DNA from 3 places in the Pontibacillus sp. ALD_SL1 genome. Region 1 is predicted to be linked to each of the others. Evidence: riboswitches for the same ligand, from Rfam matches in the RefSeq annotation. Region 1 holds a riboswitch; each other region holds the start of a gene.
The links. A riboswitch is a leader RNA that binds a small molecule or an ion and turns the genes downstream of it on or off. The one in region 1 is predicted to bind S-adenosylmethionine.
Positions count from the first base shown of each region.

Region 1 (3,282 bases):
ATACCCGTGAATTTATAGTCGGTAACATCTAATTCAAAATTACACCATGATTATGACAGACTCTAATATTTTATCATGTTTTCGCATAAGGGAGGACAAGGATTACAATTCAATGATAAAAACAATCGCAGTGAAACAAAAAGAGCACGGAATTACTATGCAATTCCGTGCTCCTACCTATACTATAAGTTTGCTAGTTGTTTTAACTCTTCTGCTTTATCCGTTTGCTCCCATGGGAACTCAACATCTGTTCGGCCAAAGTGACCGTAAGCTGCAGTGTCACGGTAGATTGGGCGACGAAGATCAAGCATTTTGATAATGCCAGCTGGACGAAGATCAAATTTCTCACGTACAGCTTCAACTAATGCCTCTTCTGAAACTTTCCCTGTACCAAATGTATTGATTGAAATCGACACAGGTTGCGCAACACCAATGGCATAGGCTAATTGAACTTCGCAAGAATCTGCTAATCCGGCGGCTACAATGTTTTTCGCTACGTAACGAGCTGCATAAGCAGCGGAACGGTCAACTTTAGTAGCGTCCTTACCACTGAAGGCTCCACCACCGTGACGTGCATATCCGCCATACGTATCTACTATAATTTTACGGCCTGTTAAACCAGCATCCCCTTGAGGACCACCGATTACAAAACGACCTGTTGGATTAATGAAGTATTTTGTTTGTTCATCAAGCAATTCTGTAGGAACAATTGGAGCAATAACTTGCTCTTTTAGATCCTTTTGAATTTGCTCTAGCGTTATTTCTGGGTGATGCTGCGTGGAGATAACAATTGTGTCAATACGAACAGGATGGTCATGTTCGTCATACTCTACAGTAACCTGGGTTTTGCCATCAGGGCGTAGGTAAGGAACTGTTTCATCATTGCGCACGTCAGACAAACGTTTCGCCAATTTGTGAGCTAAAGAGATCGGAAGGGGCATAAGTTCAGGCGTTTCGTTATTTGCATAACCAAACATGAGACCCTGGTCTCCTGCACCAATATTCTCAATTTCCTTATCAGTCATTTGACCTTCTCGTGCTTCAAGCGCTTCGTTTACCCCTGCAGCAATGTCTGGTGATTGTTCATCAATTGCCGTAAGTACTGCACATGTTTCTGCGTCAAAACCATATTTGGCACGTGTATAACCGATTTCCTTAATGGTATTACGGACGATTGATTGGATATCCACGTACGTATTTGTTGAAATTTCTCCTGATACGAGAACTAACCCTGTTGTAACTGTCGTTTCACATGCTACACGAGCGTTAGGATCATTTTTTAAGATTTCATCTAGTATGGCATCAGAAATTTGGTCACAGATTTTGTCAGGGTGCCCTCCTGTAACTGATTCTGATGTAAACAAGCGGCGGTTTGCAGCCATTCCCTCAAACTCCTCCTTTAAAATACTCTTATCTTTGAGACGGAACTCATCACCCAGCTATCTATTCAGAAAAAAGTAAAACAGAGTTATGTAAATTCTTTTTATATATGAATTTACACCGATCTATTCTATCGACCTGGAACAGTTTCGTATATTGTAAACGAATGAAAAAAATACATGAGAAAACGTCGAAATTCGCTATATCCAGCAAATGCCGATGACTTTCAATATACCTTAGAAAGCGTTTAGAAACCTTTCGAAAGTATAAAAAATCCCTTCCCATAACGAGCAAAGGGAAAGGGTCCATTCGCTCTTATCGTTCAAGGAGGTCTTCCTTGCATCAGGTTAGCACCTTTTCATCTAAGGATGACGGTTGCTGGGTTTCATAGGGCCTGTCCCTCCACCTTCTCTGGATAAGATAGTTTCCGTTCGCGACTTATCATAACGTTTTAGCCCTTCTATGTCAACTGAATATAGAGCGTTATCATTGCTTTATTGAATGTTACACGAGCACTTTTTCACTCAAGTATAAACGTGCGAATTTAGACACTTAGAAATTCATTGATAAACGGGGTTGCTGATTATAATTGACTTTGGAATACGGAACATTAAACCAAGGAAAAAGGTGAGTTGACATCGAAGTAATATATTATAGAAGTAAAACGCTTGTGCATTTTTCCATCTCCGACACCTCAGTCATTCTATTCATTATAACTTTTCACCTTTTCTTTTACATTTACAGTCACAATTTTGCCGTAATTTCATTATAAAATAGTATGGACTAATAAAATGAATGTGTTATACTAATGACACATTGAGTCTGATCCTATTCAAAAGATTGTATAGCCCAAGAACAAGAAGGGTTAGATCTCAACTTGGATTCGTCATTAAAAAATGATTTTGTTAGGTTCACTATCAAAGTCAAAAAATATTAAATAAAGGCAGGTTCTTGAGCATGAATACGGTGAATCAAGCGTCCATAATTAAAGAATTAATTACACAACCTAATGTGTTAACCAATTTGTGTGTGGGAGAACTCGTTGAAAAAGTTCTTCAACGTAACGAGGGTACACTAACTGCTACAGGAGCGATCAGAGCCGAAACAGGACGTTACACCGGCCGATCCCCTCAAGATAAGTTCATCGTTAAAGATGAGGTTTCAAAAGACACAGTTGATTGGGGTACCGTGAACCAACCCATATCAGAAGAAATCTTTGAAAACCTTTATCATAAAGTCGTAGATTTCCTAAAAGAAAAGGAAGAAGTATTTGTTTTTAATGGCTTTGCCGGTGCAGACGAACGCTACCGATTACCTATTCAAGTAATCAATGAATTTGCTTGGCATAACTTGTTCGCCCACCAACTATTTATACGCCCTACTGAGGACGAATTCGCCGATCATGTAAGCGAATTCACGGTTATCTCTGCCCCTTCCTTTAAAGCAGACCCCGCTCAAGATGGCACACGCTCCGAAGCCTTTATTATGGTGTCATTTAAACATCGCGTGATCCTTATCGGAGGGACCGAATATGCGGGGGAAATTAAGAAATCGATCTTTTCAGTTATGAACTACCTACTACCGGAGAGCGATGTTCTACCTATGCACTGTTCAGCTAACGTAGGGAAAGAAGGCGACGTGGCATTATTCTTCGGACTCTCGGGTACAGGGAAAACTACCCTATCTGCTGATCCCGAACGTCGACTAATCGGCGATGACGAACACGGTTGGTCTAACCGCGGAGTCTTCAACATTGAAGGTGGATGCTATGCAAAGTGCATTAACCTTTCTGAAGAAAACGAGCCGCAAATCTATAAAGCCATCCGGTTTGGGTCTGTGCTTGAGAATGTGATTTTGCATCCTGGCACAAGGGAACCGGATTATGAAGATACAACTCTAACG
Region 1 covers NZ_CP062974.1:2,903,532-2,906,813, forward strand. The annotation lists gene metK (methionine adenosyltransferase) at 183-1,382, opposite strand; SAM riboswitch class I at 1,693-1,802, opposite strand; gene pckA (phosphoenolpyruvate carboxykinase (ATP)) at 2,338-3,282, shown strand, end outside.

Region 2 (3,282 bases), 1.6 Mb from region 1:
ATTCTACGAATTTGAATGGTCCCGTACCGGCCGGGTTACGAGCAATATCCTGATTGCTTTGTTCTAAAGCTTTCGGACTAATCATTCCAGCAGCTGGGTGTGCAAAGTTGTTCGGCATCGCACCAAATGGTTCTTTCAATGTCACTTTCACTTCATATTCGCTAAGGACTTCTGTTTTCTCAACGAGCTCAAATAAAGACGCTCGACGAAGCTGACTTTCCGGATCTGATAAACGATCTAAGTTTGCTTTCACAGCTTCCGCATTGAAAGGCGCTCCATCATGGAACGTAATGCCTTCTTTTAATGTGAATGTAAATTCTGTTGAGTCTTCATTCGCACTATAATCTTTCGCTAAGACAGGAACGATGTTTAAATCCTCATCAAAACCCAGCAAGCCTTCGTAAATGGCAGACTGTGCAGAGTATGATTGGTTGTCGTTCGTGTCATGCGGGTCTAAACTAGTAAAATTACTCTCCACCGCAATCGTTAACCCTTCTTCACTAGAAGGAGGTGTAGTTTTGTCTTTATTTTTTGATGATGTGTCTTCCTCCGTATCTCCACCGTTGCTGCAACCAGCAACGACAAGTACAAGAGTAAGAAATAAGACCGTAAATAAGCGTGATAACTTCAAAAATGACTCCCCTTTGTTAATTTTTTAATTGATTATGTACACCATCACTAGCTATACTATAATAGCATGTAATTCATATCAAATTACTTGGATTTTATAATAGAAGTATCTGGTTGTCAAAATAAAAATTTAAAAGAATTTAACAAAAGGAGCTCACTCCGTATGAAACCACTTATCGGAATATCAGGAAGTATGATTATCGATCAGGGTGGTCGATTCCCTGGTTACGACCGCGCTTATGTAAATAATGATTATGTTCAATCCGTATTACGTGCAGGTGGAGTTCCGTTTATTCTCCCTGTTCTTGAAGATGACGAAACCGTTCAAGCGCAAGCTTTAGCCATGGACGGACTTGTTCTTTCGGGAGGACAAGATGTAAATCCGCTGCTATACAATGAAGAGCCTCGTCCGAAACAAGGCTCCCCTTTTCCAGAACGTGATCACTCTGAAGCGATCCTAGCAAAAGAAATGATTCGTCAAGGAAAGCCGGTGTTCGCTATTTGCAGAGGCGTTCAGATCTTAAACGTCACTTATGGTGGTTCGTTATATCAGGACGTATCTTATATGGCCCAAGAACCCCTGAAGCATGATCAGTACAACAAACCATGGCAAGAGACTCATACAATTACAACAGAACCAGAAAGCATAATGCGGGAACAATTTGGCGAGAAAACCATTACCAACTCCTTTCATCACCAATCGATTAAAGAGGTCGCTCCAGGGTTTAGAGCTACGGCTTTCGCAGCTGATGGAGTGATTGAGGCAATTGAAAAAGAAGACGAAGAAGGATTTGTGATCGGTGTACAATGGCATGCTGAAATGATGACAGCCAAGCATAAACGGATGCAGCAGCTGTTTAACCGATTCGTTAAAGAAGTCATTCAAGTAAAAAAATTCTGATATCTTATTGCATGATGAACCAATTTTATGTATAGTATAGAGAAAATTATAGTTAAACACTTTCTTATTTCTTATTCAGAGAAGCCGAGGGAACTGGTCCGTTGACGCTTCAGCAACCTATCTTAAATGATGTGGTGCTCCTTCCAGCAAGTGATGAATCACTTGAAGATAAGAAGAAGTGCACCTTACCCACAAAAGGCTCTTCTTCTGAAGAGCCTTTTTCTAATGCTAAGAATACGTTCATGCACTAAAGCACTGATGGGTGTCTGGCACCCTTTGTCGCACTAAAGCGTTAACGGGTGTCTGGCACGCTTCACTATACTAAAGGAGTTGAAGGGTACTATGAGACGATATCAGGCAGAAACAGAATTTGCACAGACGGGTAACCGTAGCGAAAGTACAACAGGTACGGTTAATCCCCCATTATATTTATCTACAGCTTACCGACATGCAGGAGTAGGCCAATCGACTGGATATGATTATGTACGTACAGGAAACCCGACTCGTAATCTATTAGAGGATAAGATTGCTCAGCTTGAGAGCGGGCGTGAAGGGTTTGCGTTCAGCTCAGGGATGGCTGCAATCCAAGCTGTCTTTTCCACTTATCAACCAGGCGATCATTTCATCGTAACTCAAGATGTGTACGGTGGATCTTATCGTTTATTCGAAACACACTTTAAGAAGTTTGGACTTTCTTTCTCTTATGTGAGCGGGAGTAGTAAAGAGGAATTTGAAGCCTGTATAACTTCCAATACAAAAGGTTTCTTCATTGAGACACCGACGAATCCCCTTATGCATCAAGTAGATATAGTAGATATGGCGGAGGTTGCCAAGAAGCATGGACTTCACCTTATTGTAGATAACACTTTCTACACACCGTATATCCAGCGACCAATAGAACTTGGTGCCGATCTTGTCATTCACAGTGCGACCAAATACATCGGTGGTCATAATGACTGCTTAGCGGGTCTTGTTGTCGCTCAAGATGAAGACATTTGCACTTCTCTACGCCTTGAGCAAAATGGGTCTGGAGCTGTATTATCTCCATTTGATAGTTGGCTTCTTATGCGTGGGTTGAAAACACTCCCCCTTCGTATGAAACAACATGAACAAAACGCAAAAGAGCTTGTCACGTTTCTTTCTGAACACCCGCTTATCAAAGACGTGCTTTACCCAGGGCGAGGTGGTATGATCTCCTTCCGTGTCACTGAAGAAGCTTTAGCTCCTAAACTACTAGAATATTTTGAGCTTGTAACATTTGCTGAGAGTCTTGGGGGCGTTGAGACCTTCATTACCTATCCAGCTACACAAACACATGCGGACATACCAGAAGAAGTTCGTTCTAGTTACGGAGTCTGCAACAGACTACTCCGCCTTTCAGTAGGGATCGAAGCAATCGAAGACCTGACAGCCGACTTCGAACAAGCCCTTGAAAAAGCAAATCAAAGCCTAAGCACAACAAACTAACCAACCAAAAGTGCCAGACCCACATCATCGCTTTAAAGGGATGACGCGTGTCTGGCACCTTCTGTATCTTTAAAGCAATAAAGAGTGTCAGACACCCTTTACTGTTGTAATGTACGAAAGCTTCATTAGAGTGGTTAGATTTTGCCGATCATGGTGGTGGAGATTTCTGTTATAAATGCAGGATAATCTATGTCTAGTAATATTTCGCAATAGTTATTAAAGGATTCATTCACTTGGGGTTGATCGCGAAAATCTGCCACACTAACCCCCGTTGTCAGGTAGGA
Region 2 covers NZ_CP062974.1:1,284,134-1,287,415, reverse strand. The annotation lists gene IMZ31_RS06460 (glutathione ABC transporter substrate-binding protein) at 1-631, opposite strand, end outside; gene IMZ31_RS06455 (gamma-glutamyl-gamma-aminobutyrate hydrolase family protein) at 794-1,531, shown strand; SAM riboswitch class I at 1,600-1,706, shown strand; gene IMZ31_RS06450 (methionine biosynthesis PLP-dependent protein) at 1,874-2,998, shown strand; gene IMZ31_RS24625 (nucleoside hydrolase) at 3,133-3,282, opposite strand, start outside.
Region 2: it holds a riboswitch for S-adenosylmethionine, as region 1 does, so the genes downstream of both, IMZ31_RS06450 (methionine biosynthesis PLP-dependent protein) here and metK (methionine adenosyltransferase) in region 1, are expected to answer to the same signal.

Region 3 (3,282 bases), 680 kb from region 1:
CAGTCCGCAGAATGGTATAGAGATGTATTAGGGCTCCAGTTATTAACTATTACGGAGGAACCAGTTGCGATTATAAAAGTAAATGAAGGCTCTTTTTTACTTGTGTTAGTGCCTACTGAAGATGAAACGTTTGCGCATTTTACAATTAATCATGAACAAGCATTTAGTATTGGCTTTACAAGTCCAAAATTATCTGAATTCCATCAACACTTAATGAATCATCAAGTTAAAGTGGAGAATATAGAAGAAGATAAAAATCATGCTTATTTCCATTTCTATGACCTGAATGGTAATAAACTTCAAGCACACTGGTAAGGTTTAGTGAATCAGTATTTTAGTCGGTGTAGGTTCTTTTATTGAAATTCAATAAGAGGTTTTTGTTTCCACTAGAGCGAAGATAATAAGGGAGGAAGTTAATCATAAGGAGGATATCGTATGGAGCTTGGTGCATTTTCTGTTAGCTTAACTGTAAAAGACATTAACAAATCTAAGGCTTTTTATGAAACGTTAGGATTCGATTCCCTTGGAGGTGTCCCTGATCAAGATTGGGTTATTATGAAAAATGGAAACTGTGTGATTGGGCTTTTCCAAGGCATGTTCGAGAAAAACATCTTAACTTTTAATCCTGGATGGGATCAAGATGCTAAAGAACTGGATTCTTTTACCGATGTCAGGGAACTTCAAAAAAAGCTAAAAGAAAGTGGAGTTAAAATCCTTTCAGAAGCAGATGAAACGAGTGAAGGTCCAGAAAGTTTTACAATTGAAGATCCTGATGGGAATCCTATACTTATTGATCAACATAGATAATTGAATTTAATAGGTTTTATCACAATCGGGTTATAAAAAAGGAGGAACAAACAAATGGTTTGTTCCTCCTTTCTTACAATTTTAGGCTTTCACGCGATACGCTTGATTATGCTTTTTCAACGAGTCGTCTGAACCAAATAGGAAGTGTTTCTTCATATCAGGGGAGTACTTAGAATTAATCGCTTCACGGCCAACTGTTTCAGCTACTTCACGAAGCATGCTGGGAGAAGCGCCGCAACATAACCCGAAGTAATTGACCCCTGTGTCTAGTGCATCTTTAGCCCAACTAGCAATCTCGTAACGGTTGCAGTAAAGCGGATCAAGAGAGGTTGGGAATGTCGTTTCTGTTGGTATATGACACGCACAACCGCCATCTGGTAGGTTAAAGAACGTTGGGTGTTCTTCTGAGGTGCGGTAGGGAACAGGTAGTGCAGCTACATAACCGTCACAAGCCTCACGAATTTTTTCTACAAAAGGCTGCATTGTAATAGGTCCGCGGAAGCAGTTCATTCCAACAACTAAAGCTCCTTGTTCTTGAAGCAAACGACAGGCTTCTTCTACTTCATAGCCGTCACGCATTCTATTCTCGCCCATAACGCCCAGCGTAATAACAGCAGGGAGGTCTTGCTTTAGCACTTCTTCAAGAGCAATTTGTGCTTCTTCATAGTAGTAGAACGTTTCTCCGTTTACGAAATCGACCCCCTCTTCTTTACACCAAGAGATCATCTCGGCAAACATTGTGCGAACGGCCTCTTTTGAAGACTCATCTTCAGGATTAAAGAGGTTTGTATTTGATATGTTTCCAGCCACAAGCGCTTCTTCGACTGGATTCTCCTGAGCCACTTCTTTTGCAAGACGAATTGCTTGTCGGTTAAGTGGTTCTAATAGCTCTTCTTTCCCAATAATGCGCATCTTCTCACGGTGAGCATTATAGGTGAAGGCTAACACAACGTCAGAACCTGCATTCATATAATCGCGGTAGGTTTGCTTTAGTGCTTGAGGGTTATCAAGAGCTACTTCAGGAACGAAGGATCCAGCTTGGAGGTAGCCTCGACGCTCCAATTCGAATAGATAGCCTTCTCCGCAAATAACCGGTCCATCCTGTAATCGTTGTTCGAGTGTTCGTTTCATGTTAATCAATCCTTTCGAGGGTGTAAGTAATAAGGAAGAGGGTATAAGAAAACCCTCTTCCTGAATAAGAAGAGGGTGTATGTAACAAGGCCTCCTCTTATCTGCCAGATCAATAAACGATCTGTAGGAATTAGCACCTTTTTCAAGACGATCCTTGAAAGGTTGCCGGGCGTCACAGGGCCTAGTCCCTCCGCCACTCTGGATAAGAGTATGTTATTTAATTAGTAAAGCTTGATATGGATTATAACGGGTAATATTTTCATCGTCAATCCTTTTTCAGAAAAATGTTAAGATTCTATTTTTTTGTAAGATAAGGTGGGAGGTATGGGTCATGAAGAGAACTCTACAGGTAAGAAATGTAAGCGCTGACGAGATTGATGATAAATTTTTAACAGAATTCGATCGCTTTCAAGAAACTAAAAATGTGTGGTATACGACTAACCAAACTGATGTAAAGATAAAGTCTGATTCTTTTATTGATAATTGGAGCGTAAAGCAGAAAAAGGATATTTCCATGTACTTAAAACGATGTATCGAAGAAGGGGGAGGTGTAGTAGCTGCCTTTGAAGGAAATCAGTTAGCAGGATTTGCAAATATAGAAAATCGTTTTTTCGGGTCAGCATATCAATATGTGCCACTTCCTTTTATTCATGTTTCAAATTCATATCGCGGGGAAGGCATAGGGAAACAATTATTTTATCAGTGTTGCGAGATCGCTAAAGACCTGGGAGCTGAGAAAATTTACATTGGCGCTCATCCGGCAGTAGAAACGCAACGTTTTTATCAATCCGTAGGCTGTATACTAGCGCAAGAGGTCAACGATGAAATCTATCAGAAGGAACCGTTAGATCTTCAATTAGAAAAGCTTTTATAAAAGCGCCTGCTCAAGTGCAGACGCTTTTCTTTATAAAGCAAGTTCGTATCGTTTTTTGTAGTGAGGATGAATTAGATAATAATAAGGATAAGCTTTACTGTACGTTAGCTGAATGATTGGACCTGCAAATAGTACACCAGTTGCAGTGCCTAGTCCAACAGGGCCTCCAATTAAGAGCGCTGATGTTGATGTAGTAAGCGCTACAAGTGTTTGGCTAAGGCGTAAGCTTATTTTGAATCTGCTTGCGATGGCTAAAAAGAGCTGGTCCACAGGCGCTCTTGGCAAGGCAGGCAGAATATACATCCCTACTCCGACAGCGCTAAGAGTAATTCCGAGCATAAGCGCTCCAACCTGTAACAAGAATGGGGAGTGGAGCAATGTGAAGTTATGAAAAACGACCTCGAGCCAAAAGTCTAGAATTAAGCTTTCTAATACAAGCGGTATAATGGCACGCGGTTCCGGTGTCTGCT
Region 3 covers NZ_CP062974.1:2,227,130-2,230,411, reverse strand. The annotation lists gene IMZ31_RS11315 (VOC family protein) at 1-315, shown strand, start outside; gene IMZ31_RS11310 (VOC family protein) at 436-807, shown strand; gene IMZ31_RS11305 (homocysteine S-methyltransferase family protein) at 889-1,938, opposite strand; SAM riboswitch class I at 2,033-2,147, opposite strand; gene IMZ31_RS11300 (GNAT family N-acetyltransferase) at 2,270-2,812, shown strand; gene IMZ31_RS11295 (YczE/YyaS/YitT family protein) at 2,843-3,282, opposite strand, start outside.
Region 3: it holds a riboswitch for S-adenosylmethionine, as region 1 does, so the genes downstream of both, IMZ31_RS11305 (homocysteine S-methyltransferase family protein) here and metK (methionine adenosyltransferase) in region 1, are expected to answer to the same signal.